3 regions of the Rhizobium sp. 9140 genome follow, and region 3 is predicted to be linked to each of the others. Evidence: riboswitches for the same ligand, from Rfam matches in the RefSeq annotation. Region 3 holds a riboswitch; each other region holds the start of a gene.

Region 1 (10,105 bases), on a different contig from region 3:
CTCTCGCCATCTATCATCCGCTGGCAACGGCATTCGGGCCAGAGCGCCTCGTGGATGGCGGCCCTGTTATTCGCGACATCCGGATCGTCAAATCGGCGGCCGAAATCGCTATCATCCAGCACGCCATGAACATCACGCTGGAGGTGCACAAGCGCGCGCATGCGCAAATGGCGCCGGGCGTGCGGGCCTCCGATATCGTGCGATTCATCGACCGTGAGCATCGGGCGCTCGCCGGCTCCGGCTCCACCTTCTGCATCGTCTCCTTCGGCACAGCGACCTCCCTGCCCCACGGTGCGGATGGCGATCAGGTTCTCTCGGAAGGCGATGCGATTCTCGTGGACACGGGTACGCGGATCGACGGCTATCACTCGGACCTCACCCGCACCTATATGCTGGGCGAAGCGACGCCGGATTTCGCCCGTGCCTGGCATATCGAGCGGGAGGCGCAGCAGGCCGTGTTCGACGCCGCCCGCATCGGCGCGCCCTGCCACAGCCTCGACGATGCCGCCCGTGCGGTGCTCGTCCGCCACGGCATAGGCCCCGACTATACGCTGCCCGGCCTGCCCCACCGCGCCGGCCACGGCCTCGGGCTGGAGATCCACGAGCACCCTTACATCGTGCGCGGCAATACCCTGCCGCTGCGCGCCGGCATGGTGTTTTCCAACGAGCCGATGGTCGTCTTCCCCGACCGTTTCGGCATCCGGCTTGAGGACCATATCTACATGACCGAGACGGGGCCGAAATGGTTTACCGAGCCGGCCCCCGGCCCGACGCAGCCGGTCGCCTGACGCGCTTCAGATCGCCTCTACCGCATCGATGCGCGCCTGCCCGCCGACGGTGGGCGCGAAGGCCTCCCAAACGCCCCGCGCGCCTTGCCGCCAGGCCGCAATATCCGGCACGTCCAGCACCTGTCCGCCATGGGACAGCGCCGTTGCCACGCTCTTCTCCTCGTCGGCAACGATCAGCGCATCGAACGCGGTGGCGCCTTCCTTCGAGGCCTCCTTCAACACCTGTTGCTCTTCCGGCGAAAGCCCGTTCCAGAAGCTGCCGGCGAAATAGACGACGCCGGAGGCCCGGATATGGCCCGTCAGCATCATCACCGGCACCACTTCATAGAGCTTAAAGCCGGCATAGGCCGACTTCGTCAGGTCCATCGCATCGGCAACGCCGGTCGATAGCGCATTGTAGGTTTCCGTGATGGGAATGCCGACCGGCACGGCGCCGAAGCCGGACCAGAGCTTGGTGTGCAGCGGGCTCTGGATCACCCGGATCTTCCGCCCCGCCATATCCTGCGGACGCAGGATCGGCTCCTTGGCCAAAAGATGCCGTGCGCCGTAGTCGATGAAGCCGGTGGCGACGAAGTTCTGGGCCTCGAGCTTGGCCTGAAGGTCGGCGCCGACCTCGCCGTTGACGACGCGCGCCATATGCGCGGCATCGCGGTAGAGAAACGGCAGGTCGAGAACCTGCAGCTCCGGCACCCAGCCGGAGAGCGACGAGACGGTGGAGAGGCTCGCCTGCACGGCACCGAGCCGCGTTGCCTCAGCCACTTCCTTCTCCCCGCCCAGAGCGCCGTTGGCGACGATGTTGAACCGGAAGCGGCCGGGCATGCGGCTTTCCACCCGCTCGGCGATGTGCCGCCAGATCCTCGTTTCCGGCTTGTCCTCCCCGAGCAACGAGGCAACCGTAATGCTCGTGGTTTGCGCGGAAGCCGGGCGGATGAGCGCCGGGGTGAAAAAACCGGCAGCCAGGGTGGATGTCAGAAAGGTGCGGCGGGTGGTGGACATGGGTTCGGGGTTCCTCAGGGATGGAAAACGAGCGCGAGCGCGGACAGGATGACGAGAGAGACGAGAAGCGCGCCGAGATAGGGAAGCACGGCCCGGAACAGCGCGGCTGCCGGCACGCCGGTGACGCCGGAGACGACATAGACGAGCAGGCCGAGCGGCGGCGTCAGCCCGTGGATCATCAGGTTGACCACGAGGATCACCCCGAAATGCACCGGATCGATGCCGGCAGCGACAGCGGCCGGCAGCAGCACCGGCCCGATCAGAAGGATTGCCGCGCCGATGTCGAGGATCAGCCCCAGCGCCAGCAGGACGAGATTGGAAATGAGAAGCACCGCAAGCGCGCTGCCCCCGAGCAGCGTCACCACGGATTGCATCGCACCCGCGATGTCATCGACAGCGAGCAGAAAGGCGAAGGGCGCGGCCGTGCCGATGAGCAGCCCGATGGCGGACGCCTCCACGGCGGCCTGCCGAAAGATACCGGCAAGACCGCGGACGCCGCGCTGCGCCACCAGAGCGAGAACGAGCGTGTAGGCCGCCGCCAGAGCCGCCGCCTCCGTCGTGGTGACGATGCCGATGCGGATGCCGAAGACGACGATGAGCCCGAGCCCGAAGGCGGGGACGGCCGACAGCGCCGCCCGCGCCTGCACGCCGCGCCCGACGCGCGGTATGCGCCCGTGATCACCCGCCGTCAGCGCAATGGCGACGGCAAGGCACAGCGCCATCAGCCCGCCCGCGATGAAGCCGCCGGTGAGCAGCGCGCCGATCGACAGATTGGTCGCGGCCGCCAGAAGCAGGAAGGCGATGGAGGGCGGGATGACGTTGTCGAGCACGGAGGTGGCGGCGACGATGGCCCCGGCCTGCGCCGGCGGGTAGCCATGCCGCACCAGTTCCGGCTGGAACGTCGCCGCCCCGAAGGCGGCGTTCGCGACCGACGAACCGGAGGCGCCGGAAAACAGCACGCCGGTCAGAAGCACGGTCTGCGCGAGACCCGCGCGGCGGTGTCCGACGAGGCTTGCCGCAAACCGCACCAGCCGGTCGGCGGCACCCGACACCGTCAGCAGCGCCCCCGTCAGCAGGAAAAACGGCACGGCGAGCAGCAGGAACTTGGACAGGCCGGCAACGGTCGTCGAGAGGATCGCCGGTTCCGGCAGGCTGCTGCCGAATGTGATCGCGAAAGCGGCCGCCGCCAGAAACGCATGCGCCAGCGGCGCCGACAGGAGAAGCCCGAACCCTGCGACGAGCGCCAGAAAGAGGCTCGGCGGCCAGGAGGTCTCGATGACGACATGGCTCGCGAGAAGATGCGCCGCCACGCCAAGCATCGGCCCGGCAACCCCACGCACCATGTCCCCCTCGGCGATGCGGGTGAGGACCAGCGTTACCAGCAGGGCCGCGCCGCCCAGCATCGGCAGGCCGAAGCGCAGGGCTTCCGGCACGCCGAGCGTCGGCGATGTGCCGCCGACCATCTCCATGACCGCTCCGCCGCCGAAGACGAGCACGAGCCCGGCAAGCACCGAGACGCCGTCCGCGCCGATAAAGGCAAGCCGCCGCGGCAGGGGCGGCAGCCGCGACACCAGAATGTCGAGCCGCATGGCGAGCGGGCCGCTCAATGCCAAGGGCGCACCGAGCGCGATCAGCCCGATATGCAGCCAGATCCCGAGGTCCTCCGCGCCCGTCAGCCCGGTTGCGAACCCGTAGCGCAGCACGACGCCGGCAAGCACCACCGCCAGCATGATCGCCAGAACCAGCCCGGCCAGCGTGCCGAGAATGCGGTCGAGCCCGCGCAGCACGGCACCGGCAATGCGGGCCGGCGCCCCGAACGGCCGACGCGCGCCGATATGGCCGGAGCCGGTCTCAAGACCTCTTCGGCGCGCCGCGCCCGTCACGCCCTCCACCACCTGTAGAAATGGTGCACAGGCCCCCGCCCCTTGCCGATCGCCACACCGCGCCCCGCTTCCAGCGCCTGATGAAGATAGGTCTTCGACAGGCTGACGGCCTCGACCAGCGCGTAACCCCGCGCGAGATGGGCGGTGATGGCGGCGGCGAGCGTGCAGCCCGTGCCGTGATCGTTGCGCGTGGCGATGCGCGGTGCGGCGAAGGTTCGCACGCTCTCGCCGTCGAACAGCAGGTCGATGCTCTCCGGCCCATCGCCGTGCCCGCCCTTGATGAGCACGCTCGCCGCGCCGGCTTTCAGGATCGCCTCCGCCTGTTTCGTCACACCGGCACGGTCCTGCGCGATCGGCAGCCCCGTCAGAAGGGCTGCTTCCGGCAGGTTCGGCGTCACCACCGAAGCGCGCGGCACGAGCACGGTCCGCAGCGCCTCGATCGCCTCCTCCCTGAGCAACCGGTCGCCCGAGGTCGCGACCATGACCGGGTCGAGCACGACAGGTCCCGCAAAAGCCAGGAGGCCCGAGGCGATGGTCTCGATGGTCTCGGCGCGCGACACCATGCCGATCTTCAGCGCCCGGACATCCATGTCGGAAAACACCGCCGCCATCTGCGCGGCGATCAGGCGGCACGAGATATCCTCGACCGCCGTCACGCCCGTCGTGTTCTGCGCCGTCACGGCGGTGACGACGCTGGTGGCGAAGGTTTCCAGCGCGGAAAACGTCTTGATGTCGGCCTGGATGCCGGCACCGCCGCCGCTGTCGGAGCCGGCAATGGTAAGCGCGATCACGGTCATGTCAGATCCTCCAGCGCGGCATCCACGGCCGTGCGGAACGCGCGGGTCGCCCCGGCGATCTCGTCGGCCCGGAAGATAGCCGAGATCACCGCCACGCCATCCGCGCCCGCCGCGATCACCGCCGGCACGCGCGACAGGTCGATGCCGGCGATGGCGCTGACGGGCATCTCCGGCCGAAGGACGCGGATCGCCTCGCGCAGCGCGCGCAAGCCTTCAAGACCGACCGGCGGATCGGGATTGACCTTGGACAGCGTTTCGAACACGCCGCCGATGCAGGCGTAGTCCACCGGCGCCCGGCCCGCGCGCGCAGCATCCGCTGCCGTTTTCACGGTCAGGCCGATGATTGCGGCATCGCCGAGCAACCGCCGCGCCGTCTCCGCATTCATGTCGTCGGCACCGAGATGGACGCCGTCGGCGCCCGCCGCCAGCGCCACGTCAACCCGGTCGTTGACGACGAAGGCGGCACCCGTGCCGGCAAGAGCCGCCCGGATTGCGCTCGCACGCTCGACCATGACGCGCGTGGAGGCCGTCTTGTCGCGGTACTGGATCAGCGTTGCGCCATTGCGAGCGGCCAGCAGCGCCAGTTCGGGCAGCGGCGCGATCTCCGCCAGCGATGCATCGACGATTGCGTTCAGGCGGTCATCGACCTTGCGAATGTTCGTGATGGTCATGTCGAATCCTTGCGAGGGAAAGAATGTCGGTGTCATCGATGGCTGCCAGCGCATCGAGAAAGGCGGCCGCGAACGTGCCGGGACCGCGCGCATGGGGCGCCGCCCGTTCCGCGGCGACCCCGGTCACCGTCAGGGCTGCCGAAGCCGCCGCAAGCGCATCCGGCGCGACGGCCAGAAACGCGGCGATGACGCCGCCCGAGAGGCAGCCGGTGCCGGTCACCTGCGCCATGAAGGGATGCCCGTTGCCGATCTCGACGGAGGCCGAACCCATTTGCAGCAGATCGACCGGGCCGGTGACGATCCGCAGGATGCCGGGCATGTCGCCGATCAGGGCCATTTCGGCGCGGTTGCCGCGCACGACGGTCGGTTGCAGCGCGATCAACTCACGCGCAAAGGCCAGCCTCGACGGCGAATAGTCGCAGTGCACGGGATCGACGATCCACGGCTTACCCTGAGCCCGCGCGACCGCGACACCGAGCCGGATCGCCGCGCGGCGCTCCGCATCCAGCGTGCCGAGATTGACGGTCAGCGCATCGGCGCGGCCGACGAAGCTTTCCACCTCCTCCAGCGACCCGGTCATAGAGGGCATTCCGCCGATGACCGTGATGCCGTCGGCGGTGAACTTCTGCACCACGCTGTTCATGAGGCAATGGACGCGCGGCCGCGCCTGCCGCACCCGCGCCAGCATGCCTGCGACGGTTTGCGGTGTGATGTCGCTCATTTCAGCTCAACGGCGATATCGGCGACATCAGGCGCCTTCGCGATCAGCCCCTCCTCCTGCATGAAGGCACCGAACCGGGCGTAGCGGCCGGTATCGAGCGCAAAGGGGCGCTTGGCGAAGCGCGGCAGCGTGTCGAAGAAGGCGGTGCGGTTCAGCTCGTCGTCAAGGTTCGGATAGGCCTTGGCAAACAGCGCCCAGGCCTCGTCAGGATGATTGGTGAGAAAGATCGAGGCCTCCTCGACGGCCGAGAGGAAGCGCGGCAGACGATCGTCGTTCGCGAGGTCGCGATGGGTGACGAAGACCAGTTCGTCATAGACGGGAATGCCATGCTCCTCCAGAAAGAAGGCCCGGCCGGGATGTCCTTCGAGCTTCATCTGCGTCAGCTCGAAATTGCGATAACCGCCGATGGTCGCATCGACCGCGCCCGAGATCAGCGACGGCGACAGTGAAAAGTTGACATTGACGAGTTCGACATCGCCCTTCGAAAGGCCTTCGGACGCCAGCATGCGCTCCAGCAGCACATCCTCGAAGCCCGAGACGGAATAACCGACCTTCCGGCCCTTCAGGTCCTTCAGGCTCTTAATCGGCCCGTCGGCCAGCACCGTCACCGTGTTCAGCGGCGTCTCCACCAGCGTGCCGAAGCGCACGAGCGGCAGGCCCGCTTCATGGTCGCGGTAGAGATTGGGCTGATAGTGGATGCCGATATCCGCCTGTTTTGCCGCCACGAGCCGTGGCACGACGGAAGGATCCGCCGGCGGCACGAGCGTGACGTCGAGCCCCGCTTTGGCGAAGAGGCCCTTTTCCTGCGCGATCACCATGGGCGCATGGTCCGGGTTGACGAACCATTCGAGCAGCACGGTCAGCTTGTCGGCGGCCTGCGCGGAGATGGTGGCGAAAAGGCTGGACAGGCCAAGCATCGTCGCGATGAGAAGACGGATCATTGAGATCTCCAGGATGAGACGGTTTGAAGGGTTCGACGTTCGGAATGCGAGCGGCCGCCCTCGCGCGCCCAGGGCGCAAGACGGGCGGTGAGCAGATCGACCAGCAGGCGCAGGAGCAGCGTCATGACGGCGAGCACGACCATGGCGGCGAATACGGTCGCGGTCTGCATGCGGGCATTGGCCTGCACCATGACGAAGCCGAGGCCGGCCGACGCGCCGACCCATTCGCCGACCACGGCGCCGAGCGGCGCCAGAGGTGCGGCAACACGCAGGCCGGAAACGAGGCTCGGAAGCGCCAGCGGCGCACGCACGGACACCAGCGCCTGCCAGTGCGAGGCCTGCGTCAGGGACACGGCGTCCACGATGTCCCGCTCCGTGCGGTTCAGCCCGTCGGCAAAGGCGGAGGCGACGGGAAAGAAGATGATGAGCACGGTCATCGCGACCTTGGAGGCCATGCCGAAACCGAGCCAGACGACGAGAACAGGGGCCAGCACGAAGACCGGCAGCACCTGAAGGATGAGGATCGTCGGCCAGACGAACGGCCCGATGCGCGGGCTCGCCGCCAGCACGAACGCCGTTCCCGCCCCGAGCACAGCACCGGCCACGAGGCCGATGAGGATTTCCGACAGCGTGACGAGGCTCTGGGCCAGCAGAAACGCCGACTGATCCCGGAACACCCTAGCGACCGCGAGCGGCGACGGCAGCAGATAGGCCGGCGGCGAAAACACGGCCGTTCCGGCTTGCCACAACAGAACCAGCGCGCCGAGCCCGAGCGCCGCATGAAAGGCGCGCATGGCTAGCAGCAGCGCATGCGCGGCGGGGAAAGCGGACGAACAGCATACGGCATGTGCGATCTCCATACGTGGCGACGGAGATCCAGGCGAGCGGAGAAGAGAGAAAGGGCCGTGGGCGGACACCTGTTTCCGTTCCTACGCCGGTATGACCCGGATCAGGTTCATAACGGTTCGGCTCTCGCCATCTCAGCCCTCGAAAGGACACCCGTCGGAATGTCGCCAACCTATGAAAATGCAGGTGTTTTTGTCAACACCCTTGCGCACGCGTGTCAACGGCGGAGTAAAATCCTGCCACGCGGCGGCGCAAAAGTCGGCCACTTGTGGCGCGCGCATGAGACCGCCGGGAGGGCTTAGGCCCGAGCGGGGGTCTCATGCGCGCGTTGCGATTTTCGAAGGGCGTCAGCCGGCCTTTCGGGCGCGGCTTTGGGCGAGACGATAGCTGTCGCCGTTCATCTCGAGGATGCTGACGTGATGGGTGATGCGGTCGAGCAAAGCGCCGGTCAGGCGCTCGGACCCCAAGGTTTCCGTCCATTCGTCAAAAGGAAGGTTGCTGGTGATCAGGGTCGCGCCTCGCTCGTATCGTTGCGAGATCAGCTCGAACAGCAATTCCGCGCCGGTCTTTGACAGCGGCACGAAGCCCAGTTCATCGATGATCAACAGCTGGTAGGCGGCCATCTGCTTCTGGAACCGGATGAGACGCCGCTCGTCGCGCGCCTCCATCATCTCGCTGACCAGTGCGGCCGCTGTCGTGAACCCAACGGACAGGCCCTTCTGGCAGGCGGCCAGGCCGAGGCCGAGCGCCACATGGGTCTTGCCCGTGCCGCTGGGGCCGAGAGCGATAACGTTCTCCCTGCGCTCGATCCATTCGCAGCGCGCCAGTTCCAGCACCTGCATCCTGTTCAGCTTTGGGATGGCGGCGAAGTCGAAACTGTCGAGGCTTTTGACGACCGGGAACCTGGCCGCCTTGATGCGACGCTCGACCTTGCGACGGTCCCGTTCGATCATCTCCCGCTCGGCAAGCCGGGTGAGGTATCCGACATGATCGACGCCTTCGGTGGCGCACAGCCGGGCCAGCTTCTGGTACTCGCGCTGGAAACTCGGCAGCTTCAGGGTTTTGAGATAATGGGTGAGAAGGATCTCGGGTGCTTGGGTGTTCATGCGACTTCTCCCGCATCCGACGACAGGAGACGCATATACGCCTTCGCCGATGTCGTCTCGACCGTCGCCCTCGGCAAATACGGGTAGATGGACAGGTCCAGTCTGGGCGGCCGGCGTTCCACCCGGCACAGGATCAGATGCTTGACGGCGTCAAAGCCAATGGCGCCAAGCTGGATCGCCTGCTTCACCGCCGCATGCAGATCGGCGAGTTCGAAGCTCTCCAGCAGGCGGAGGACCTGCACGTACTCACGCCGGCCGTGTTTGGCCATGCGGCCTTCCATCAACCGGCGCAGCGTAGCGAACTCTTGCGGCAAGTCCCAGCCCTGGAGGGGCGCTGCCTGATCCAGCGAATTGATCTTCTGCTCGATCAGCGGCAGGTAATGGACAGGATCGAAGACGACGTCTTCCCGTTCCCAGCACCGAGGATGGCGGGCGATGATCTCGCCACGGCCACCAATGACCACTTCGTTGACATAGCCGCGCACCCACACATCCTGATGGCCATAGGCGACCGGGACGGAATAGTCGTTGGTCTTGTAGCGCACCAGCGACTGCGCCGTCACCTTGGCACTTGCCTGGTCGCAGGCATCAAATGGCGAGGCTGGCAAGGCGCGCATGGCAGCCAGATCGCGCCGCAAGCGCTCGCCGATCGTCTCGCTCTCGCCGCGCAGCCTGTCGCGCTGGCGCTTCCGGCACTGCTCCTCCAGAAAGGTGTTGAACGCCTCCCATGTCGCAAACTGCGGGATCGGTACCATGAAGTTGCGCCGGGCATAGCCGACGAGACCCTCGACGTTCCCCTTGTCGTTGCCCTTGCCGGGACGGCCATAGCGATCCCGGATAAGGTAGTGGGACAGGAAGCCGCTGAACAACGTCGCGCGCTTGCGGGTGCCGTCAGGCAAAATCTTCGCCACCAGGCAACGGTCGTTGTCGTAGACGATCGATTGCGGCACGGCGCCGAAGAAAGCGAACGCATGGACATGGCCATCGACCCAGGCCTCGGCCACTGCCGCCGGATAGGCCCGCACGTAGCAGCCGTCGCTGTGCGGAAGGTCGAGCACGAAGAAATGCGCCTTCTGCTCGACACCGCCGATGACCACCATCGCCTCACCGAAATCGGCCTGCGCATGGCCGGGCGGATGCGACAGCGGCACGAACACTTCCTGGCGGCGCTGATCCCGCTCGCGCATGTAATCCTTGATGATCGTATAGCCGCCAGTGAACCCGCATTCGTCTCGAAGCCGGTCAAACACCCGCTTGGCCGTATGGCGCTGCTTGCGCGGCACTTGTCTGTCTTCGTCCAGCCAGTGATCGATCGTCGAGACAAACGCATCCAGCTTGGGCCGCCGGATCGGTGAT
Region 2 (10,105 bases), on a different contig from region 3:
CGCATCGTCCATTCGGTCAGCGGCAGCTTCGATCTGATCGCCATCGTCGAAGCGGCGTCGATCAGCGCGCTCGACCTCGTCATCGACCGGATCGGGACGATCGAGGGGGTAGAGAAGACCTTGTCGTCGATCGTGCTCTCGACGCGGATCAGCCGCTGACACGATATCTTGGCTTCCGGCCGCAGCCCGTAATCCCGCATGAAAAAAGCCGCGTCCCGTGCAGGACGCGGCTTTCGGACTGTTGATACGGCAGACCTTACTTGACGGTTTTTGCGCGTTCGATCGCTTCGACGATCAGCTGGCGTGCGACGGTTGCGTCCTTCCAGCCGAAGATCTTGACCCACTTGCCGGGCTCCAGATCCTTGTAGTGTTCGAAGAAGTGCTCGATCTGCTGCAGGGTGATTTCCGGCAGGTCGGTATATTCCTTGACCTTGTCGTAACGCTTGGTCAGGTGCGCGCTCGGTACGGCGATGATCTTCTCGTCCTTGCCGGAATTGTCTTCCATCATCATCACGCCGATCGGGCGGACGTTGATGACACAGCCTGGAACGAGCGGGCGCGTGCTGGCGATGAGGACGTCGATGGGGTCGCCATCGTCGGACAGCGTATGCGGCACGAAGCCGTAATTGCCCGGATAGGTCATCGGCGTGTAGAGAAAACGATCAACGACGAGCGTGCCGGCTTCCTTGTCCATCTCGTACTTGATCGGATGGCCGCCAACGGGAACCTCCACGATGACGTTGATGTCTTCCGGCGGATTCTTTCCGATCGAGATTGCGTCAATACGCATGAAGCCTCCATGCTTCTGAAGTGGGACTGACGTCCGATAAAGCCAAACCTGCCGTTGTGCAATATCAGCGGCGCTCTGAAGCGTTCATTTGTAGGCAAAGAGGTTAAAGAGCGACCATTTATCGATTTTAGAGCTTTGTCGGCAGCGCGCATCAGCTCCAGACATAGCCGATCTTCTTCAGGCTCTTTCCGCCGAAATCCTCCATGCCTTCGCAGGCGTCGCGGCCGCCGGCATTGCGAAAGAAGCGATCCGCCTGCGCGCTGTCCTCCAGGCACCAGACGACGAGACCGCGACAGCCGAGCGATTTCAAGAGGCTGCTTGCCTCGCCGAAGAGAATGCGGCCAAGGCCGATGCCTTGATATTCCGGGCGGAAATAGATTTCGTAGACCTCACCTTCCTGCGGCAGAGCGCGGGAACGGGACAGGCCGAGCGTTGCATAGCCGGCAATGACGCCGGCGACTTCGATAATGAGAAGGGTGGAAGGCCCGCCGGTTGCCTTGCGCCACCAGTCCGCATTGCGGCGATCGACCATCTCGTTCAGCGGGCGATGTGGGATCAGGCCGGAATAGGTGTGCAGCCAGGAAAGACGGTGAACCTGCGAGATTTCGGCGGCGTCTCTCGGCAGGCCGGGGCGCACTTCGATAGACAATGTCTTCATGTTTCGCGTGTCGACCCTGTCCGTCCCATCTTCGTCACGCCGTGGCATCATGCCCGGCAGAGACGAAATTAACGGTATTTTAACGAGATCGGCAAGCGCGAATTCGCGTCGCACACAGAAGCATCGCTCGGATGATGGCCTGCCAAAGGCGAAGGGAGCACGTCGCGAGGGGTGCCTGTCGCCACGGTTCACAAGGTGTGATCAAAAATTCGCTTCGACGCTGCACATCGGCGTTGGCGGGCGGAACTTTTATGAAAAGCAGGCGTTATGAAACGTCCGATCGACTGGCCAAGCACCCGGCCGGACCCAGATCGAACCGATGTCCATCCGCTTGGCGTCGTCTCATACAACGGAAGTAGGGCGTCTCGATTGCAGGTCAAGTCTTTCACCATCGCAATGCGTTTCCCCAAAGCCCAGCCCGGAGGCACGGTCGCGTGCCCGTCATGGAGTAGCCGATGAAAAATCTTTCTGCAGACAGGCGCATGATCAAGATTGCCATGGCGGCTCCCTATCTGGAGCGTGGCGAGGAGCAGCTTCTGGCGCAGGCCTGGAAGGACAATCAGGATCAAGATGCGCGCAACAAGATAGCCATGGCGCATATGCGTCTGGTGATCTCCATGGCCGCCAAATTCCGGCATTTTGGCCTGCCGATGAGCGATCTGGTTCAGGAGGGCCATATCGGTCTTCTGGAAGCCGCAGCTCGGTTCGAGCCCAGCCGCGATGTTCGCTTCTCGACCTACGCAACATGGTGGATCCGTGCTTCTATGCAGGATTATGTCCTGCGCAACTGGTCGATCGTCCGCGGCGGGACCTCCTCGGCCCAGAAGGCGCTCTTCTTCAACCTGCGCCGCCTGCGCGCCAAGCTTGCTCAGGGCAACAGTCAGCTGACCGCTCGTGCGGTTCACGAAGAAATCGCCTCGGCCCTCGGTGTCAGCCTTGCGGACGTCCAGACAATGGATGCACGTCTCTCCGGTAGCGATTCGTCTCTACAGGCTCCCATCTCTTCAGGTGACGCCGACAGCGGCGAACGCCTCGACCTTTTGGCCTGCGCCGCACCCCTGCCGGACGAGCAGGTCACGGACATGATCGATCAGGAACGCCGCAAGAACTGGCTCGGCCATGCGCTGGAGCAGTTGAACGATCGCGAAATGAAGATCATCCGCGCCCGCCGACTGTCGGAAGACAGCGCGACACTCGAAGAACTCGGCGCCGATCTCGGAATTTCCAAGGAACGCGTCCGCCAGATCGAGACACGCGCACTGGAAAAGCTGAAGGTGGCGCTGGTCGCACAAGCTCCTGAACTCGCGCTGACGGCCCACTGAGGTCGGTCTACACAGACGCGTACGAAAAAGCCCGCCACACCGGCGGGCTTTTTCGTGTCTGCCTCGGATATTGGTCTACTCCGAAATGATCTTGATGCGGTCGCCAGGCTTGATGGTCGAGGTGATCTGCAGGGCGTTGATCAGGCGAAAGAGATCGAGCTTGCGGTCGGTGCCCATCATGCGGGCAGACAAGGTCGCAAGCGTATCGCCGGGACCGACAGTGATCACGCGGATGCGGAGCGGCTTGAGGGCTGCGGCCTCCTGCGGGCTCATGCGACGGAAGGATTTGCGCAGCACGTCGGCCGTTGGCTCCAGCGAGGGCATGCCTTTGGGCACGGCCGTAAGGAACCGGTAGATCTGGGTGTCGATGCGCAGCACCGTCACGTCGAAATCCCAACGCTCTGCAGACGCGCGCGCGGTTGCGGCTTCCAGACCATTGATGGTGATGGCGTGGATCGTTTCGGGCTGAAGGCCGGTCACCCAGCCGCTCGCGATATAGTCAGTCAGGCTGCGACGCTGGGTGTCGGCCACGCCATCGAAGCGGATGGCGATCTCGCCGGGGCCGGTGGCGAGCACCGCTTCCGCCTTGTTGTCGATCTGGAAGCCGGCCGGCACATCGAAGCGAATGCCGAGCTTGCCATGCAGGAAGGTCTGTCCGCGGACATAGCCCTCCTGCGGGCTGTCGCCATAGAGCAGGCCGTCGATACCATCGAGGAAATAGTCGCGGCCACGGTCGCCCGTCGTGCCCTCAGGGCCGAAGGCGCGGGCATGGCGGCGGGCGAGTTCCACGCGCTGCGGCGCGTTCGGGTGGCTCGACAGGAAGTCCATGCTCTGGTCGGTGTCCGGATCCACGGAGGAGAAACGGCTATAGGCGGCCATGGCATCGAGAAAGCGTGCGGCGGCATAGGGGTCGTAGCCCGCTTCACCCAGCATGCGCACGCCGATCACGTCGGCCTGAAGCTCCTGATTGCGCGAGAAGGCGGCGAGCCGCAGCTTGCCGCGGGCAAGCGCCTGCTTGCCGGCGAGGTCGCTCGAAAGAACTTCGGAGACGACGCGGCTGGCGATGACTTCGGCTTCCTCGCGCTGCTGGCGCTGGATGCCGTGATTGGCGGTGACGTGCGCCATTTCGTGCGAAAGCACGGCGGCAACCTCGGAGGCGTCGTCGGCGAGCGCCAGCAGGCCGCGCGTGACGTAGAGATAGCCGCCGGGCAAAGCGAACGCGTTGATGGCGGGCGAGTTCAGCAGCGTAATGCGATAGGACTGGTTGGGGTTCTCGGATACAGCCGTCAGCGCGCCGGTGATGCGGGCGACCAGCCGCTCCGTCTTCTCGTCCTTGTATTCGCCGCCATAGCTCGCAACGATTCGCGGATGTTCGCGGGCGCCCATCTGCGCGCGAGGATCGTTCTTCTGGACTTCATCGACGATCTGCGGGGTGGCGGAGGGAGAGACGCTCGGCTCATAGCTCTGCTCGATGGCGCTCTGGCAACCGGCGAGCGCCAGCAGAGCGAGGCCGGCGACGGACGCGCGCAGGGTGCTTGCAATGCCACGGGCCGACAGATGCCCGCCGTTCCGCTCGTTCCGCTCGTTCACCGTCATGCCTCAGCCCATGTTCGCGTCCGGCGGCGTGCCGAACGCTCTTACGGCAGTTCCGGCAGAGCCGCCCTACATCCTGGGAGACGTGCAATCGCCCCGTTTCCCAGAGCCCGATCTAGCCTATTCGTGCCGCCCATGCCTACTGTATAATTCCGCAAAGCCTGGCGGTTTGCGGAAAAAAGCTGTCGCTCTCTGTTGTCCCGTTCCTGTGCCGCGTCGATGCGCGGCTGCCGCTTCGCCCCACCGCGGGTGCCACAGGCGGACGGTCAAATTGTGGCATGCGGTATCAAGGCGGTTCACGGGGCGGGTGAGCGTGCTCCGAGGAAGCGGGCGACAGCTGCTGGTTCGGTCCGACGAAGGAACGCGTCGGACTCTTCGTGGAGGGCGACCTTGCCGTCGCCAAGGAACAGCACGCGATCGGCGAGGCGGCGCACATCGTCGGGATGGTGCGTGACGAGGAGGATCGTGCTGGCTTCCTTCTCCTGCAATACCGCCAGCAGATCCCCCATTTCCTGACGCAGTCCGGGGTCGAGCGCGGCAAAGGGCTCGTCGAGCAGCAGGATCGGGCGTTGGCGCACGAGCGCGCGGGCGAGTGCTACCCGCTGCCGTTCGCCGCCCGACAGCGTCGGCGGCAGGCGGCGTGCGAAGCCTGCAAGCCCCACATCCCGCAGCGCCCGCTCGATCCGCTCGCGATCCTCCCCGTCAAGCTTCAGGGCGGGGCTGATGCCGAGGCCGACATTGGTTGCGACGTCGAGATGGGCGAAGAGATTGTGTTCCTGGAAGATGACCGAGACCGGACGGAGCGCTGGCGGGATCGGTGTCACGTCCTCGCCCAGAATGCTGACGCGGCCTGCGTCCGGCGTCTCGAAGCCGGCGACGAGATTGAGCAGGGTGGATTTGCCGGAGCCGGAGGCGCCGGTGATCGCGGTGATCCTGCCGCTCTCGATCGTGGTATCGAAGAGAAGCGTACGCGGGGCGGAATGGCCGGGGAAGCGGACCGCGACGTTTTCGAGACGGACGGCGATCGTCGGGAGTGTCGTGGTCATGATGCGCGTTTCCTCGGGCTCTCGCGTGCGGTTCCGAGGATGGTGAGGGCGATGCAGACGATGCCGAGGAGGAGGGCGAGGCCGGCAGCGTCCGTGGTGCGGTAGCTGCCCATGCGGCTGTAGAGCAGGTAGGGCAGGGTCACCATATCCTGTGATCCGAACAATGCGACCGCGCCGAGATCGCCCAGAGACAGGGCGCTGGCGAAGGACAGGGCCATCGATAACGGGCGGCGCAGGCCCGGCCAATCCACAAGCACGATGCGGGACCAGCCGGAAATGCCGAGGCTCGTCGTCAGGCGTCCGGTGCGGGCGGCGTGCGTTGCGATGGCAGGTGCCAGCACGCGGGTGACGAAGGGCAGCGCCATCAGCGTGTTGATGAGGGTGATGACGACCGGCGCGAAGCGGGCGACATCGCCGAACGGGCGCAACAGCAGAAACCATCCCGCCCCGATGACGACCGGCGGCACGAGGAGGACCAGCGATGTGCCGGCGGCGACGCTGCCGGAGAAGATATGCGCGAAACGGCCCGGCCGGCGTGGCGAGAGCAGGATCTGGCGCGTCGTAAGCATGACGGTGGCGAGGGCGACCGAAAGAACAGCCGATGCCGCGGCGATGCCGAGGCTGGTCGCTAGCGCCCGGTAGACTTGGGCGTCCGATGCGAGTTTAGCGAGGTCGGAGGCAAGGCCCGAGACAAGGACGGAGACGAGCGGCGCTGCGACGAAGAGGGCTGCGAGCGCGATGACAAGGATATCGGCGAGGATGGCGGTGCGCGACCGGCCATCGAAGCGGCGCACCGGCCGGCCGGTCGTAAAGCCCTCGGTTGCGGGCGGGGTCAGCCAGCGAAGGACGAAGAGGAGCACGGCCGTCACCATGATCTGCAGCGCCGAGAGCGCGATGGCGCGCGGGGGATCGAAGTCGAACCGCAGGGCCTGATAGATCGCGACCTCCAGCGTGCTCGCCGCCGGTCCCCCGCCGAGCGTCAGCACCAGCGTGAAACTGGTGGCGCACAGCATGAAGATAAGGCCGGCGATGCCCGACAGCAGGCCGCGGATAACCGGCCACTCGATGAAGCGGAAGAGCGAAAAGCTGGATATTCCGAGATTGGCAGAGAGGAGCCAGTATTCGCCGGGAATGCGCTCGAGCCCCGACAGCAGCAGTCTGACGGCGAGCGGCATGTTGAAGAAGACATGCGCGACGAGAATGCCGGCGAGCCCATAGATCGCGACGGGCCGGCCAAAATCGAGCATCGCGAACAGATCGTTGACGACGCCTTGCCGTCCCCAGATGCCGACGATGCCGAGGGCTGCGACCAGCGCCGGCAGGCCGAGCGGCAGCGCCATCAGCCGGATGATCCAGATCCGGCCGATAAAGCTTCGGCGCCGGGCAAGCGCCAAGGCCACGGGAATGGCGAAGGCGACTGACAGGAGCGTGGAAAGACCGGCCTGGATGATCGTGGAACGGGCGACGCGCCAGACATAGGCGTCGAAGACAGGGGCGTCGAAGACACCGCTGGTATCCCTCGTGCCCGCCGCCTCACCGGTCGCGGCCAGCGCCAGAGCGAGGATGGCGGCGCCGACGAACAGCGTGATACCGGTGATGCCCGCCACGCCGAGCGCGTGTGTCAGACGGCGATCACGAGCGGCCGGCATGCAGGGGTCAGTTCCGGCTCATGACGGCCAGCCATTCGTCGATCCAGGCCTTGCGGTTCTTGGCGACCTCCTCGGGGCTCATCAGAAAGGTGGTCTTCGGCTGGACCAGCTTTCCGAAAGCCTCCGGCAGCGGTTCGCTGGGGGTTGCCACCGGCATCATCCAGTTGGTCGTGGGCAGGATAGCCTGCGCTTCCGGACCGTCGAGGAAGGCGAGGAAGGCCTTGGCGAGGTCAGGATCGCGCGCGGCCTTCGTCATGCCGGCCACCTCGATCTGGATGTAGTGACCCTCGGCGAAATCGGCCGCCTGATAGCGATCGCTGTTTTCGGCAACCATGTGGTAGGCGGGCGACGTCGTGTAGGACAGAACCATGGGCGCTTCGCCCTTGGTGAAGAGGCCGTAGGCTTCCGACCAGCCGGGGGTGACGGTGAGGATGCGGTCCTTCAGCTTTGCCCAGGCTTCGCCCGATTTTTCGCCATAGACGGATTTTACCCACAGAAGCAGGCCGAGGCCGGGTGTGGAGGTGCGCGGGTCCTCGATGACGATCTTGTCCCTTGCGTCGCCCTCGACCAGTTCCTTCAGGCTCTTCGGCGGTGTCTTCAGCGTCTGCGTGTCGTAGACGAAGGCGAAATGGCCGTAATCATAAGGCACGAAGCTATCGTCCGAAAAGCCGCCGGGAACCTCTAGGGCCGAGGTGTCGAGGCCGTGCGCGGCAAAGAAGCCGGTGGCCTTGGCCTCAGCGACGAGGTTGGTATCGAGGCCGACGACGACGTCCGCCTTGGATGCGGGGCCTTCGAGCTTCAGCCGTGTGAGCAGCTCCACGCCATCGGCGACGCTGACATAGGTCAGCTTGCAATCGCAGGTCTTTTCGAAGCTTTCGGCGATCTTCGGGCCTGGACCCCATTCGCTGGTGAAGCTCTCATAGGTATAGACGGTCAGCGTCTTCGTCTCGGCCGCTTGCGCCCCCGTAAACATGCCCACCGCGAGAAGCAGAGGGACCGTGGTGGTAAAAAGCCATGTGCTGCGCATGCGCGCCTCCTTCAGAATTCGGGTTTCAAGGGGAGTAGCGCTTGCGAGCCGTCTAATCCCTCCGCCGGTGTTAACCGTATCAGGTTCCGCGGGTTGGCTTTCAGCCTCTCAGCCCGTCTTCCCGCGACGAAGGATCGTCGCGCTGGAAAGGCACCCCGTTAGAGCATGCAAAGATCTAGACGCCGTGCCGCCCCTTGGCAAGATCCAAGGTTGCAGGATGCGCGGATGTGAAAGCGCCATGCCGTTCGGGACTTTCGCGCCGTTTGACCTTTGCCTCCGGGGCTGCTTCGCGCTATGGCAGCGCGATGACCGCAACCGCATTCACCATCCTGCTCGGCGGGCCGCTGACGATGACCGACCGGCTGGCCGCGCAACTTGCCGGCACGCGCGTGATCGCCGCCGATGGCGGCATGCGGCACGCGGACGCCATCGGGTTGACACCGGAGCTCTGGGTCGGCGATTTCGACTCGACGCCGGCAGCGCTGATCGCCGCCTGGCCGGACGTACCACGCGAGCCCTATCCGCCGGCCAAGAACGAGACGGACGGCGAGATCGCCGTGGCGGCGGCACTGGAGCGTGGTGCAACGCGGCTCATCCTTGCCGGCGCGCTTGGCGGCGAGCGCAGCGACCATGCCTTCCAGCACCTGTTGCACGGCCTCCACCTTGCCGAGACGGGGCTCGACGTGCTCCTGACCTCGGGCGAGGAGGAAGCGGTGCCGCTGCTGCCCGGCATCACCGAGATGGATTTGCCGAAAGGCTGCCTCTTCTCCGTGCTTGGTCTCGATACACTGAGCGATCTCTCCATTGCGGGCGCGCGCTATTCGCTCGCCCGTTTCGCGGTGCCCTTCGGGTCGTCGCGCACCCTTTCCAACGTGGCGGAAGGACCCGTGCGGCTGACGCTCGGCACGGGCCGCGCGATGCTGCTCGCCCGCCCCCTCGACATGACAGGAGCCTGACCATGGCGCCGCCCATTCTGAAACTCGACGATATCGTTCTCACCTTCGGCGGCACGCCGCTGCTCAACGGCGCGGCGCTGCAGGTGGAGCCGGGCGACCGGATCTGCCTCGTCGGCCGCAACGGCTCCGGCAAATCGACGCTGCTCAAGATCGCCGCCGGGCTGATCGAACCGCAGTCGGGAGAGGTGTTTCGGCATCCCTCGTCCACCGTGCGCTATCTCGAACAGGCGCCCGATTTCGGGGCCTATACCACCGTGCAGGCCTATGCCGAAGCGGGCCTCGGGCCGGGCGACGATCCCTATCGGGTAACCTATCTTCTCTCGCACCTGGGCTTAAGCGGCGAGGAGAACCCGAACGATCTCTCCGGCGGCGAGGCGCGCCGCGCGGCACTCGCCCGGGTGCTGGCGCCCGAGCCCGACATTCTCATGCTCGACGAGCCGACCAACCATCTCGACCTGCCGACCATCGAGTGGCTGGAAGGCGAGCTGCAGAAGACGCGCAGCGCCCTCATCCTCATTTCGCACGACCGTCGCTTTCTGGAGAAGGTCTCGACCGCGACCGTCTGGCTCGATCGCGGCACCTCGCGCCGGCTCGACCGCGGGTTTGGCCAGTTCGAAGCCTGGCGCGACCAGGTGCTGGAGCAGGAGGAACTGGAGCAGCACAAGCTCGGCAAGCAGATCGAGCGGGAAGAGCACTGGCTGCGCTATGGCGTGACCGCCCGGCGCAAGCGCAACATGCGCCGCCTCGGCGCGTTGCAGGATCTGCGCTCCAACTACCGCGGCCACAAGGGACCGCAGGGTTCCGTGCAGGCGAGCGTCTCCGATGCGCAGGAGTCCGGCAAGCTGGTGATCGAGGCGGAGAAGATCACCAAGGCCTATGGCGAACGCATCATCGTTGCGCCCTTCTCCATCCGGGTGCACCGGGGCGACTGCATCGGTCTCGTCGGCCCGAACGGGGCCGGCAAGACCACGCTTCTGAAGATGCTGACCGGCCAGCTGAAGCCCGACGACGGCAAGGTGAAGCTCGGCACCAATCTCGAGATCGCCACGCTCGACCAGAAGCGC
Region 3 (10,105 bases):
TAATGCGTCTCGCGCCAAAAATCGGTATTCATGTCCGTCGTCAAGGTGACACCGGTTTCGATCGCCTTCCACACGGCAGGTTCGTTCAGCCACTTGGCCTGTTTCAGGTTGACGTCCATTGTTCTCCTCCGGAGTTGCGTTCGGCACGATAGCCAAGAGCGCTGCTTCGCGCTCCTCCGATATCCTTGATCGCTGCCCGCGTGAAGGTGGCTCTTCTCGAACGCACCGCCGCGGCCCTTGCGAAGAATGCAGTTGTGTCTCCTCATTTAGACGAAAGTGTTTTCAGCCTGGCACGGGGAGGCGGACCATACGCTCATCTGACGGAGGCATTCTCTGGACGATAGGCAATCCCCTCCCCCGAATACGCGAAGACCCGCAGCCTTTTTCCGCTGCGGGTTCATGCCGTTATTCCTCAGAACGCTTCCCAACTTTCCTGCACGCCGGCATTGCCGGGAGCGGGTGACATTTCTGGCGGTTGAGGCGGGAGGGCGTCGGGTCGCGCGGTGAGGTTGCCGCTGAACCGGGCTTGCGGCCATGAGGGTGGCCGTGTGGCGGCGCGTGCTGCCGATCGGGGAGCGGGCTCAACGTGGTGAAGCGCTGCCTACCCGATATTTAGGGTGAGGCAAGTCTGTCGCGGCCTGTCGTTCGTCTGGGGATAGTCGGCGCTGCAATAGAGACATGCTGCGGCCTCCTTCCCTCTGAGTGCCGAAGCCGGATGTCAGCGATCGATGTTCAAGGACGATCGCGCTGCCGCGCAGCCTCCCGTCGTTCGGCGTGAACGACCAGCCGGCCAAGCGCCATCAGCGCGATGCCGATGGGAACGGCAGGGGTGGCGGTGAGGGCCTGCAGGACGGCGAGGAGGAAATAGGGGTGGATGTCGGTGATCAGCGCCAGCGGCACGAGACCCGCAGCAAAGATCAGAAAACCTGCAAGGATGGTCGCCTGGCCGGGAGACCGCAGGCAGCCAAACAGGAGGATGAGCAGGAAGACGGCGGTGACAAGGGTTCCCACGATAGCCTTTCGCAAGGTTAGGACCGTTTCGGCATTGAACTCTCGCAGCGTGCAAAAGGCAAGGCTGCAAGAGTTTTGACACGGGGTCGGGAACGGAGATGACAGATCGCGTGGGGGATCCTCATTCACCCCCCTTAGAGGCAGACGCGGTCGCTTTCGTTCATTGGAAGGCCATCGACCGGCACCGTTTCACGCCTCACCTTCCCTCCCCGCGCCTTCTCCCACGGGCATATAGAGATCGCCGCCATTCCTGTACTTCGCAGCCATGGCCTCCAGCCCTTCCTTCTGGGCTTCCGCACGGATGTCGTGGGAGATGCGCATGGAACAGAATTTCGGGCCACACATCGAGCAGAAATGGGCGACCTTGTGGGCGTCCTTCGGCAGGGTCTCATCGTGGAAGGCGCGCGCGGTGTCGGGATCGAGTGAGAGGTTGAACTGGTCTTCCCAGCGGAACTCGAAGCGCGCACGTGACAGCGCATCGTCGCGCAGACGGGCCGCCGGATGGCCCTTGGCAAGGTCTGCGGCGTGGGCGGCGATCTTGTAGGTGATGACGCCGGTCTTTACGTCGTTGCGGTCGGGCAGGCCCAGATGCTCCTTGGGCGTGACGTAGCAGAGCATGGCCGTGCCGAACCAACCGATCATCGCCGCGCCGATACCGGAGGTGATATGGTCGTAGCCGGGCGCGATATCGGTCGTCAGCGGCCCGAGTGTGTAGAACGGCGCCTCGCCGCAGACGGCGAGTTGCTTGTCCATATTGGCTTTGATCTTATGCATCGGCACATGGCCGGGGCCTTCGATCATCACCTGGCAATCGCGGCCCCAAGCGATCTTGGTCAGTTCGCCCAGCGCCTCCAACTCGGCAAACTGCGCCGCGTCGTTGGCGTCGGCGATGGAGCCCGGGCGCAGGCCGTCGCCGAGCGAGAAGGAGACGTCATAAGCGCGGGCGATCTCGCAGATCTCCTCGAAATGCTCGTAGAGAAAGTTCTCCCGGTGGTGATGCAGGCACCACTTCGCCATGATGGAGCCGCCGCGCGAGACGATGCCGGTCACCCGGTTCACGGTCAGCGGGATATAGGAGAGCCGCACGCCGGCATGGATGGTGAAATAGTCCACCCCCTGCTCCGCCTGTTCGATCAACGTGTCGCGATAGATCTCCCATGTGAGAGCCTCGGCAATGCCGTTCACCTTTTCCAGCGCCTGATAGAGCGGAACGGTGCCGATCGGCACCGGCGCGTTGCGGATGATCCAGTCGCGGATATTGTGAATGTTGCGACCGGTCGAGAGGTCCATCACCGTATCCGCGCCCCAACGGATGGCCCAGACCATTTTGTCCACCTCTTCCGCCATGGACGAGGTGACGGCGGAATTGCCGATATTCGCATTGATCTTCACGAGAAAGTTCCGGCCGATGATCATCGGCTCAAGCTCGGGGTGGTTGATATTGGCGGGAATGATCGCTCGGCCCTCCGCCACCTCGCGGCGGACGAATTCCGGTGTGACGAAATCCGGCACCTCGGCGCCAAAGCTCTCCCCGTCCCGCGCGAGGGCTTGGCGCTGCCTCTGCCGCCCGAGGTTCTCGCGGATGGCCACGAATTCCATTTCCGCGGTGATGATGCCCGCGCGGGCATAGGCGAGTTGCGTCACGGCGCGGGATCCCGCAGCCTTCAGCGGCGCGGCGCGGACGGGAAATTCCGGCGTCAGGCGGTTGCCCGCAACGAAGCCATTGTCGGCCGCGATCACCGCCCTCCCCTCATAGGCCGTGGTGTCGGCACGCGCGCTGAGCCAAGCGTCCCGGATGCGCGGCAGGCCGCGATCGATGGAGACGATATGGGCCGGATCAGTATAGGAGCCGGAGGAATCATAGACGGTGACCGGGTGTTCGCCGGCCGTCGGGTGGAGCGCGATCTCGCGCATCGGAACGCGGATGCTGGGGTGAAGCAGCCCGGGCTTGAACACCTTGGTCGAGGCCGGCAGTGGGCCGGTGGTGACGCTCGGCACAAATTGTGAAGTGGCAACAGTCATGGCAAGGCTCTCCGAGGTTGGAGACCCAGTCCCAGTGTTGGAATGATGAGAAGACGCATGCCGGCTATCTGGCGGAGATCCACCCAAGAGCCTGCAAGCATCGCACCGTCCCTCCGCCAGTATGAACTGGATCAGGTTCAACGGGTCACTGCGCGCAATAGCAGTATCTCAGCCCCTTGCCGGGACCCCCCTGGTGAATATGCGGAAGGTTGCATGGAGCCATGGCCGCGGTCAAGCCGGCTTTTAGCCGCGCCTTTTGCAGCGCGGAGGATAGACGGAGACCGTCCTATCATGCCTGTGAATCGACCACCCCGGATCGATTGACAAGTCTCGTTGGACGCCGTCTCCCGAGAGCGAGACTCTGCGCGTATGAAAACTCCGTCCTATCGGTTGCATCTGGAACGCTGCGGCCCGTCGCGCGGCATGGCGCGGTTCTACGCGCCCTCGCTGGAGCCCTCGCTCTTCTGCGAAATCGTGCTCGTTTGTCGCTGCTGCCGGATTGGATCTGCGGGGCGGTCTCGTACCGAGGTCTTCGCGGACGACCGGGCGGCGATGATGGCGCTTCACTGGCAAAAGAGGGCGCGGGGTTATGCGGTGGGGCAGTGCGGGTTGCGGCGCGCGGCCGCGCGAGTTGACAGCTGTCAACTTCGGCCAATACGCGACTCACCCCCATTCAAAAGTTGACAGCTGTCAACTCGCTCTGCCGACGCGGCAGAGCGGGGATAAAAGGTCGGAATCGCTCTTCCGTTTCAATGTCGCCCGCCTTCGTTTCTCCCCGCCATTGGCCGTCCGCTTATTCTGAGCGCGCCGCCACGACGAATAGTCGCGAGGAGGCACTGTGGACAGGAAGAATGATTCAGATTTCACATTTCAAATATAGCTTGACGCGACTCAGCAATCGACCTCAACCTCTAACGGTCAGAGGCAGATATATGCGCCCCCGGCGTAACACGCTGCCACCTCTGTATATGTGATAGCGCGACGTATACACTGACGCCAGAGAATCGCCGCCGCGCGGGCGGGAACATGGCAGACATCGAACATCCCCCGGACGCAGCCCGTCCGCAAGCCGCCGGCACGCTGGCCAGACAGTGAGGAAAGAAACGACATGGCCCCAACGGCCCACACGACACGCACCGGCCCGAAAAACGCGGCGCCGACACCATCGGCGGATCTGACGATCGCGGCGGATGCAAGCGCGCTGTCGGAACAGCTGAAGGCGATGCGCGAGCGGCTGTTTCCGCCGACCGCGACGAAGACGCTGCGGGCGTTCTCCTCCGGCGAGGCGGCCAAGCTGATCGGCGTGTCCGACGGCTATCTGCGCCAGCTGTCGCTGGCGGGGGAGGGGCCGCAGCCGGAAACCGGCGCCGGCGGACGCCGCTTCTATTCGCTGGCCGATATCAACGCGCTGCGGCTCTACCTTTCGGAACAGGCGCTGGCCAAGGGCCATGCCGCCAAAGCGCGCGGCTACCTACCGCGGCGGGATGCCGAGGCCGGCGAGCGGATGCAGGTCATCTCCGTCACCAATTTCAAGGGCGGCTCCGGCAAGACGACATCCGCCGTGCATCTGGCACAATATCTGGCGCTGACCGGCCACCGGGTGCTCGCCATCGATCTCGATCCGCAGGCATCGCTGTCGGCGCTTTTCGGCTATCAGCCGGAGCTGGACCTGACCGGCAACGACACGCTCTATGGCGCCATCCGCTACGATGCCGAGCAGCGGCCCTTGTCCGACGTCATCCGCCAGACGTATTTTCCCGGCCTCGATCTCGTGCCCGGCAATATCGAGCTGCAGGAATTCGAGCATGTGACGCCGCAGGCGCTGGCAGACCGGCAGTCCGGAAAGGAGGGGGCGACCGGTGGCCCCCTGTTCTTCGCCCGTATCCAGGCGGTGCTGGACACGGTGGAGGCCGATTACGACGTGGTCGTGATCGATTGCCCGCCGCAGCTTGGCTATCTCACGCTGTCGGCGCTCTGCGCCTCGACCTCCGTCATCGTCACCGTGCATCCGCAGATGCTGGACATCGCCTCGATGAACCAGTTCCTGTTTATGACGGCCGATCTGCTGTCCGTCGTGCGGGATGCCGGGGGCACGCTGAATTTCGATTTCCTGCGCTACCTCGTCACCCGCTTCGAGCCGAATGACGGGCCGCAGGCGCAGATCGTCGGCTTCATGCGCTCGCTCTTCGGCGAGCGCGTACTGACGGCGCCCATGGTGAAATCGACCGCCGTGTCGGATGCGGGGCTGACCAAGCAGACGCTCTACGAGGTCGGCCGAGAGAATTTTACCCGCGCGACCTACGACCGCGCGGTGGAATCGATGAATGCCGTCAACAGCGAGATCGAAACGCTGGTGCATGCGGTGTGGAACCGTTGACGGGGTCGAGGACGGGAATGGGCGAGCGGCCGCAGGGCTCTTCGCTGTTGCAGACGAGTTGAGCGAGCGGCTTTCGGGCCGGGAACGCGGAAAGGATCGGATGATGGCGGGGAACCGCAAGAGCGAACTGAAGGCGCTGTTTGGGGGCGGGCTGAGCCCGGCCGACGTCGTACGTGCGGCTGAAACGCAAAAGCTTGATACGAGCGAAGATCCGGCGCCCGAACGGAAATCGGCCGAAGGGTCGATGCATGCCAGCCCGGGTCCTACCAACCCGGGAACGCCGGGGGATGGTGTGCCGCCCGCACCCCACACGCGCAGCGCATCCGGCGCGGTCAAGGTCATGGGCCTCTCGCTGAACGCGATCACCCGCGAAGCGGAAGAAGCGCGCGCGCTGCGGCAAGCCCTGTCGGAAGGCGAGCACGTCGTCGGCATCGACCCCGCACGGATCGAGGCCTCCTTCGTCGAAGATCGACTCGTGATTGACGGACCGACGGACGAGGATTTCGAGGCACTGGTGGAAAGCGTGCGCGAGGCGGGCCAGCAGGTGCCAGTGCTTCTGCGCCCGCACCCGGAGAAGCAGGGCGTCTACCAGACGGCCTATGGCCACCGCCGCATCCGCGCTGCCGCCCGCCTCGGCCGTCCGGTCAAGGCAATCATTCGCGCGCTGACCGACGACGAACTGGTTCTGGCACAGGGCAAGGAAAATGCCGAGCGCCGCAACCTCTCCTTCATCGAGCGCGCACTCTTTGCCCGCAACCTCACGGAACGCGGTTTCGACCGCAAGACGATCGGCGATGCGCTGGCCGTGCAGAAAAGCGAGCTTTCGCGGCTGATGCAGGTGGCCGAGGGCGTGCCGGACCGGTTCATCCGACATATCGGCCCGGCGCCGAAGGTCGGGCGGGAGCGCTGGATGAAGCTTGGCGAGATCCTGTCGAAGGAAGCCCGGCAGGAGCAGGCCATCGACGTCGTCCATTCCGCAAAGTTCAAGGCGGCCGATAGCGACAGGCGTTTCCAGATCCTGTTTTCCCATCTCGACGCGTTGGGCAAGCCGATGAAGACGAAGCGCAGGGCAGGGGACACTGACAGCGGAGACGTGAGATCGCTGACGGATGCCCGTGGCCGGGTCTTTGCTCGACTGAAGGTGGAGAACGGCGCAACGCGGATCGAATTTGCCGAGGGCACGCCGCCGGCCTTCATCGATGCCGCAGCAGCTCTTCTGGCCGAGGCGCATGAAACCTTCGAGCGCGAGGCGGGCGGCGAAAGCTGAACCCAACGCGCAACGACCTTGCCGCCTCGAACACCGGGGCGGCCTCAAACGACATGAACCAGAAAAGGACGACCAAGAGAGCAAGAAAAAAGGCCCCCAAAACGTCACCGTCATGGAAGCCCTCTTCAATCTAAGCAGTTCGAGAGAATCACTTCCAGCCATCAAAGTCAAGAGTCAGCGGCAGAAATGCTGAATGGCGAAGCCATGACCGAACGTTTTCGGTTGCCTGGTGAAGCCTTCTGATATCGAGGACATCTGTGCCTGAATGCCTGAAAACAAGGGTGTCAGCGAAGGAAGACGTGTGCCGTGCCGGGGGAGGCTTGCCTCCCAACGGAGATGGAGAAATGGAGAAATTTGCAACGACGCCTTTCGGCGGCGCACGGTTGACTGCGCGCAATTTCGCGCTTCGGGCCGACTTGGAGAAGCGACAGGCGCGTTTGAGGAACGGCGAGGGCGGCAATGCGACCGGCCAGGCCGAGAAATACCAGATCATCCGTGCGCTCAGCGAAGCCCGCACCGTCTGGAACCTCTCCGACAGGGCAATCGCCGTGCTCGAGGCGCTGGCGAGCTTTCATCAGGACCGTCATCTCGACGGCCGCGCACCGATCATCGTCTTCCCCTCCAATGCCGAATTGTCGCTTCGTGCACGCGGCATGTCACCCGCAACGCTCAGGCGACATCTTGCAAGCCTCGTGGAGGCCGGGCTGATCCTGCGGCGCGATAGCGCCAACGGCAAGCGTTACTGCCGTCGCGACGATCACGGCGACGTCGAGACCGCTTTCGGCTTCGATCTCGCGCCGCTGGCGCTGCGGGCCGAAGACATCCTCGCAACCGCTGCCACGTCCCGCGACACTGCCCGCCGCATCTCCCGCCTGCGCGCCGAAATCACCCTGCACCTTCGCGACATCGCCAAGACCATCGCTGCCGCCATTGCAGAAGGTCGGACCGAACGGGGTGCCGATCCCTGGCACGGGTTCGTCGAACGCCTGCGTGACCTCTCCGGCCGCGTCCAGCGCAACGGCACGGAAGAGCATCTGTCGGCCCGCTGCAATGCGCTCCTGCGGCTGCGTGCGGAGGTGGAGACCGGTTACCTTAACGCTCTCACCGAGGAGGAAATGAGCGCCAGTGAGCGTCATTCTGAGCACCATATTCAGAATTCAGAATCAGAACTTTCTTTTGATAAAAACGGCCAAAGACTGAAAGTGGACGGCGAAGCCGGAGAACCAAATACGCCGGAGCGGACATCGACAGGCCTTGCGCTGAAGGATTTTCTTGCCCTTTGCCCCGATATCGCCGACTACGCCCGCGGCGGTGTTTCCCGCTGGCAGGACGTGATCGGTGCGGCCGAGGTCGTCCGCACCATGCTGCGCATCAGTCCCAGCGCCATGGCCGCAGCCCGTACCGCCATGGGCGACATCGCCGCCGCCATCGTCATCGCTGCGATCCTGCAACGCAGTACCATCATCCGCTCGCCCGGCGGCTATCTGCGCAACCTCACCGCCAAGGCCGCACAGGGACGCTTCTCAATTGGCCCCATGTTGAAGGCCTTGGGATGAGCGGGGAAAGGGCCACGGCCAGGCACCACGATATGCGCTTTTCTTTCCAAAGCGTCTCGTCCCGTGAGGTCCGGCGGATATGGGCTCGGCCATCACCACGCATCGCCGTTTCCAGTGGGCGGGTTTCATCATCCCCTTTCGGCTCTCCGACGCGAGATCAATATTCCACAATCGACCGGAACATTAGAAAGCGATTGTTACCCGTAGAATAGTAAATCCATAGAGTATTGGAGCAAACGAGGAGAACACCATGTCCTACACCAGCCGCAAGCCGGTCAAATTCGCCTACTGGGTGCCCAATGTCTCGGGCGGCCTCGTCATTTCCGATATCGAGCAGCGCACGAGTTGGTCGATCGACTATAACAAGACGCTGGCGAAGATCGCAGAGGCCAGCGGCTTCGAATATGCGCTGAGCCAGATCCGCTTCACCGCTGGCTACGGTGCTGAGTTCCAGCATGAATCGGTCTCCTTCAGCCATGCGCTGCTGGAATCCACGACGACGCTGAAGGTCATCGCGGCCATCCTGCCGGGGCCGTGGAACCCGACGCTTGCGGCCAAGCAGATCTCCACGATCAACCATCTGACCAATGGCCGCGTCGCGGTCAACGTCGTCAGCGGCTGGTTTCGCGGCGAGTTCCACGCCATCGGCGAGCACTGGCTCGATCATGACGAGCGCTACCGGCGCTCCGAGGAGTTCATCCGGGCGCTGCGCGGTATCTGGACAGAAGACAATTTTACCTTCCACGGCGATTTCTACCGCTTCAACGACTATTCGCTGAAGCCGAAGCCGATCGATCCGCAGCCGGAGATTTTTCAGGGCGGCTCGTCGCGCGCCGCCCGCGACATGGCCGCCCGCGTGTCGGACTGGTACTTCACCAATGGCAACACGCCCGAAGAGATCGGCAAGCAGGTGGCCGACCTCAAGGGCAAGGCGAAGGAGAACGGCCACAGCGTGCGCGTCGGGGTCAACGCCTTCGCCATCGTGCGCAATACCGAGGAAGAAGCGCGGGCGGTGCTCGCCGAGATCGTCGAGAAGGCCAATCCGGAGGCCGTCAACGCCTTCGGCCACGAGGTGAAGAATGCCGGCAAGGCCTCGCCGGAAGGCGAGGGGAACTGGGCGAAATCCTCCTTCGATGACCTCGTGCAGTACAATGACGGCTTCCGCTCGAACCTGATCGGCACGCCGGAGCAGGTGGCGCAGCGCGTGGTGGACCTGAAGCGTGCCGGTGCCGATCTCATCCTCCTCGGCTTCCTCCATTTCCAGGAAGAGGTCGAATATTTCGGCAGGCACGTCATCCCGCTGGTGCGGGCGATCGAGGATGCGGAGGCGGCAAGCGCCATCGCAGCGGAATGACGCCGTGAGAGCGGCGGCCGGCTGACGGTCGCCGCCATGGGGCAGCGTTGCGGCCAGGTTTTCCCGCAGCAACTCGGAAGGCCGGGTGTCACCGGCAATTTCCAGAACCTCGCGTTGGTGCCGGGCCTTCTCTCTCGCCCCGCTTGCGGCCCTTCGGCGCGTTTGGGCGGAAGCGTGTGGAAAGGATGTGACCATGACCGCCCCAAACCTTGCATCCCCAAGTCGCCCCTTCCCAAAACCGGAATTTGCCGGCTAACAGATGTCAAAGGAGATATCGACATGACGATTTCCAACATCAAGACGCAGAATGCCGCCAAAGCCGTGCCGCCGGTCTCGACCGGCACTGGCGCAATGCCCGAACCCACACGCTGCACGATCCGGTGCGCTGGAAATACGCCATTCTCGACAAGTATGTCCTGAACGGTGAGAAGCCACCGCTCCACGCCTGGAGCTGAGGCTCCTGAAAGGAGCCGCGCGTCAGGCGAGATGCGCGGCCATATAACCAAAGAGCTTTCAGA

What was found. A riboswitch is a leader RNA that binds a small molecule or an ion and turns the genes downstream of it on or off. The one in region 3 is predicted to bind thiamine pyrophosphate.
Region 1: linked by a shared signal. The riboswitch ahead of GA0004734_RS15380 (ABC transporter permease) and the one ahead of thiC (phosphomethylpyrimidine synthase ThiC) in region 3 are both predicted to bind thiamine pyrophosphate.
Region 2: linked by a shared signal. The riboswitch ahead of thiB (thiamine ABC transporter substrate binding subunit) and the one ahead of thiC (phosphomethylpyrimidine synthase ThiC) in region 3 are both predicted to bind thiamine pyrophosphate.

Annotation. Positions count from the first base shown of each region.
Region 1 is NZ_FJUR01000001.1:3,272,971-3,283,075, forward strand. Features, by position in the region: gene GA0004734_RS15345 (M24 family metallopeptidase) at 1-788, shown strand, start outside; gene GA0004734_RS15350 (TRAP transporter substrate-binding protein) at 795-1,784, opposite strand; gene GA0004734_RS15355 (TRAP transporter large permease) at 1,799-3,619, opposite strand; gene thiD (bifunctional hydroxymethylpyrimidine kinase/phosphomethylpyrimidine kinase) at 3,664-4,464, opposite strand; gene thiE (thiamine phosphate synthase) at 4,461-5,120, opposite strand; gene GA0004734_RS15370 (hydroxyethylthiazole kinase) at 5,104-5,856, opposite strand; gene GA0004734_RS15375 (ABC transporter substrate-binding protein) at 5,853-6,797, opposite strand; gene GA0004734_RS15380 (ABC transporter permease) at 6,794-7,591, opposite strand; TPP riboswitch at 7,707-7,810, opposite strand; gene istB (IS21-like element helper ATPase IstB) at 7,991-8,749, opposite strand; gene istA (IS21 family transposase) at 8,746-10,105, opposite strand, start outside.
Region 2 is NZ_FJUR01000001.1:464,016-474,120, reverse strand. Features, by position in the region: gene GA0004734_RS02185 (Lrp/AsnC family transcriptional regulator) at 1-159, shown strand, start outside; gene ppa (inorganic diphosphatase) at 257-790, opposite strand; gene GA0004734_RS02175 (GNAT family N-acetyltransferase) at 942-1,448, opposite strand; gene GA0004734_RS02170 (RNA polymerase factor sigma-32) at 1,904-2,770, shown strand; gene GA0004734_RS02165 (M48 family metalloprotease) at 2,846-4,366, opposite strand; gene thiQ (thiamine ABC transporter ATP-binding protein) at 4,660-5,409, opposite strand; gene thiP (thiamine/thiamine pyrophosphate ABC transporter permease ThiP) at 5,406-7,058, opposite strand; gene thiB (thiamine ABC transporter substrate binding subunit) at 7,066-8,031, opposite strand; TPP riboswitch at 8,125-8,253, opposite strand; gene GA0004734_RS02145 (thiamine diphosphokinase) at 8,391-9,041, shown strand; gene GA0004734_RS02140 (ABC-F family ATP-binding cassette domain-containing protein) at 9,044-10,105, shown strand, end outside.
Region 3 is NZ_FJUR01000002.1:804,850-814,954, forward strand. Features, by position in the region: gene GA0004734_RS21090 (DUF1349 domain-containing protein) at 1-119, opposite strand, end outside; gene GA0004734_RS21095 (hypothetical protein) at 733-1,011, opposite strand; gene thiC (phosphomethylpyrimidine synthase ThiC) at 1,201-3,033, opposite strand; TPP riboswitch at 3,124-3,235, opposite strand; gene GA0004734_RS21105 (WGR domain-containing protein) at 3,403-3,717, shown strand; gene repA (plasmid partitioning protein RepA) at 4,142-5,410, shown strand; gene repB (plasmid partitioning protein RepB) at 5,511-6,677, shown strand; gene repC (plasmid replication protein RepC) at 7,022-8,233, shown strand; gene sfnG (dimethylsulfone monooxygenase SfnG) at 8,484-9,587, shown strand; partial or broken gene GA0004734_RS26140 (acyl-CoA dehydrogenase) at 9,920-10,042, shown strand; gene GA0004734_RS21135 (dihydrodipicolinate synthase family protein) at 10,101-10,105, opposite strand, start outside.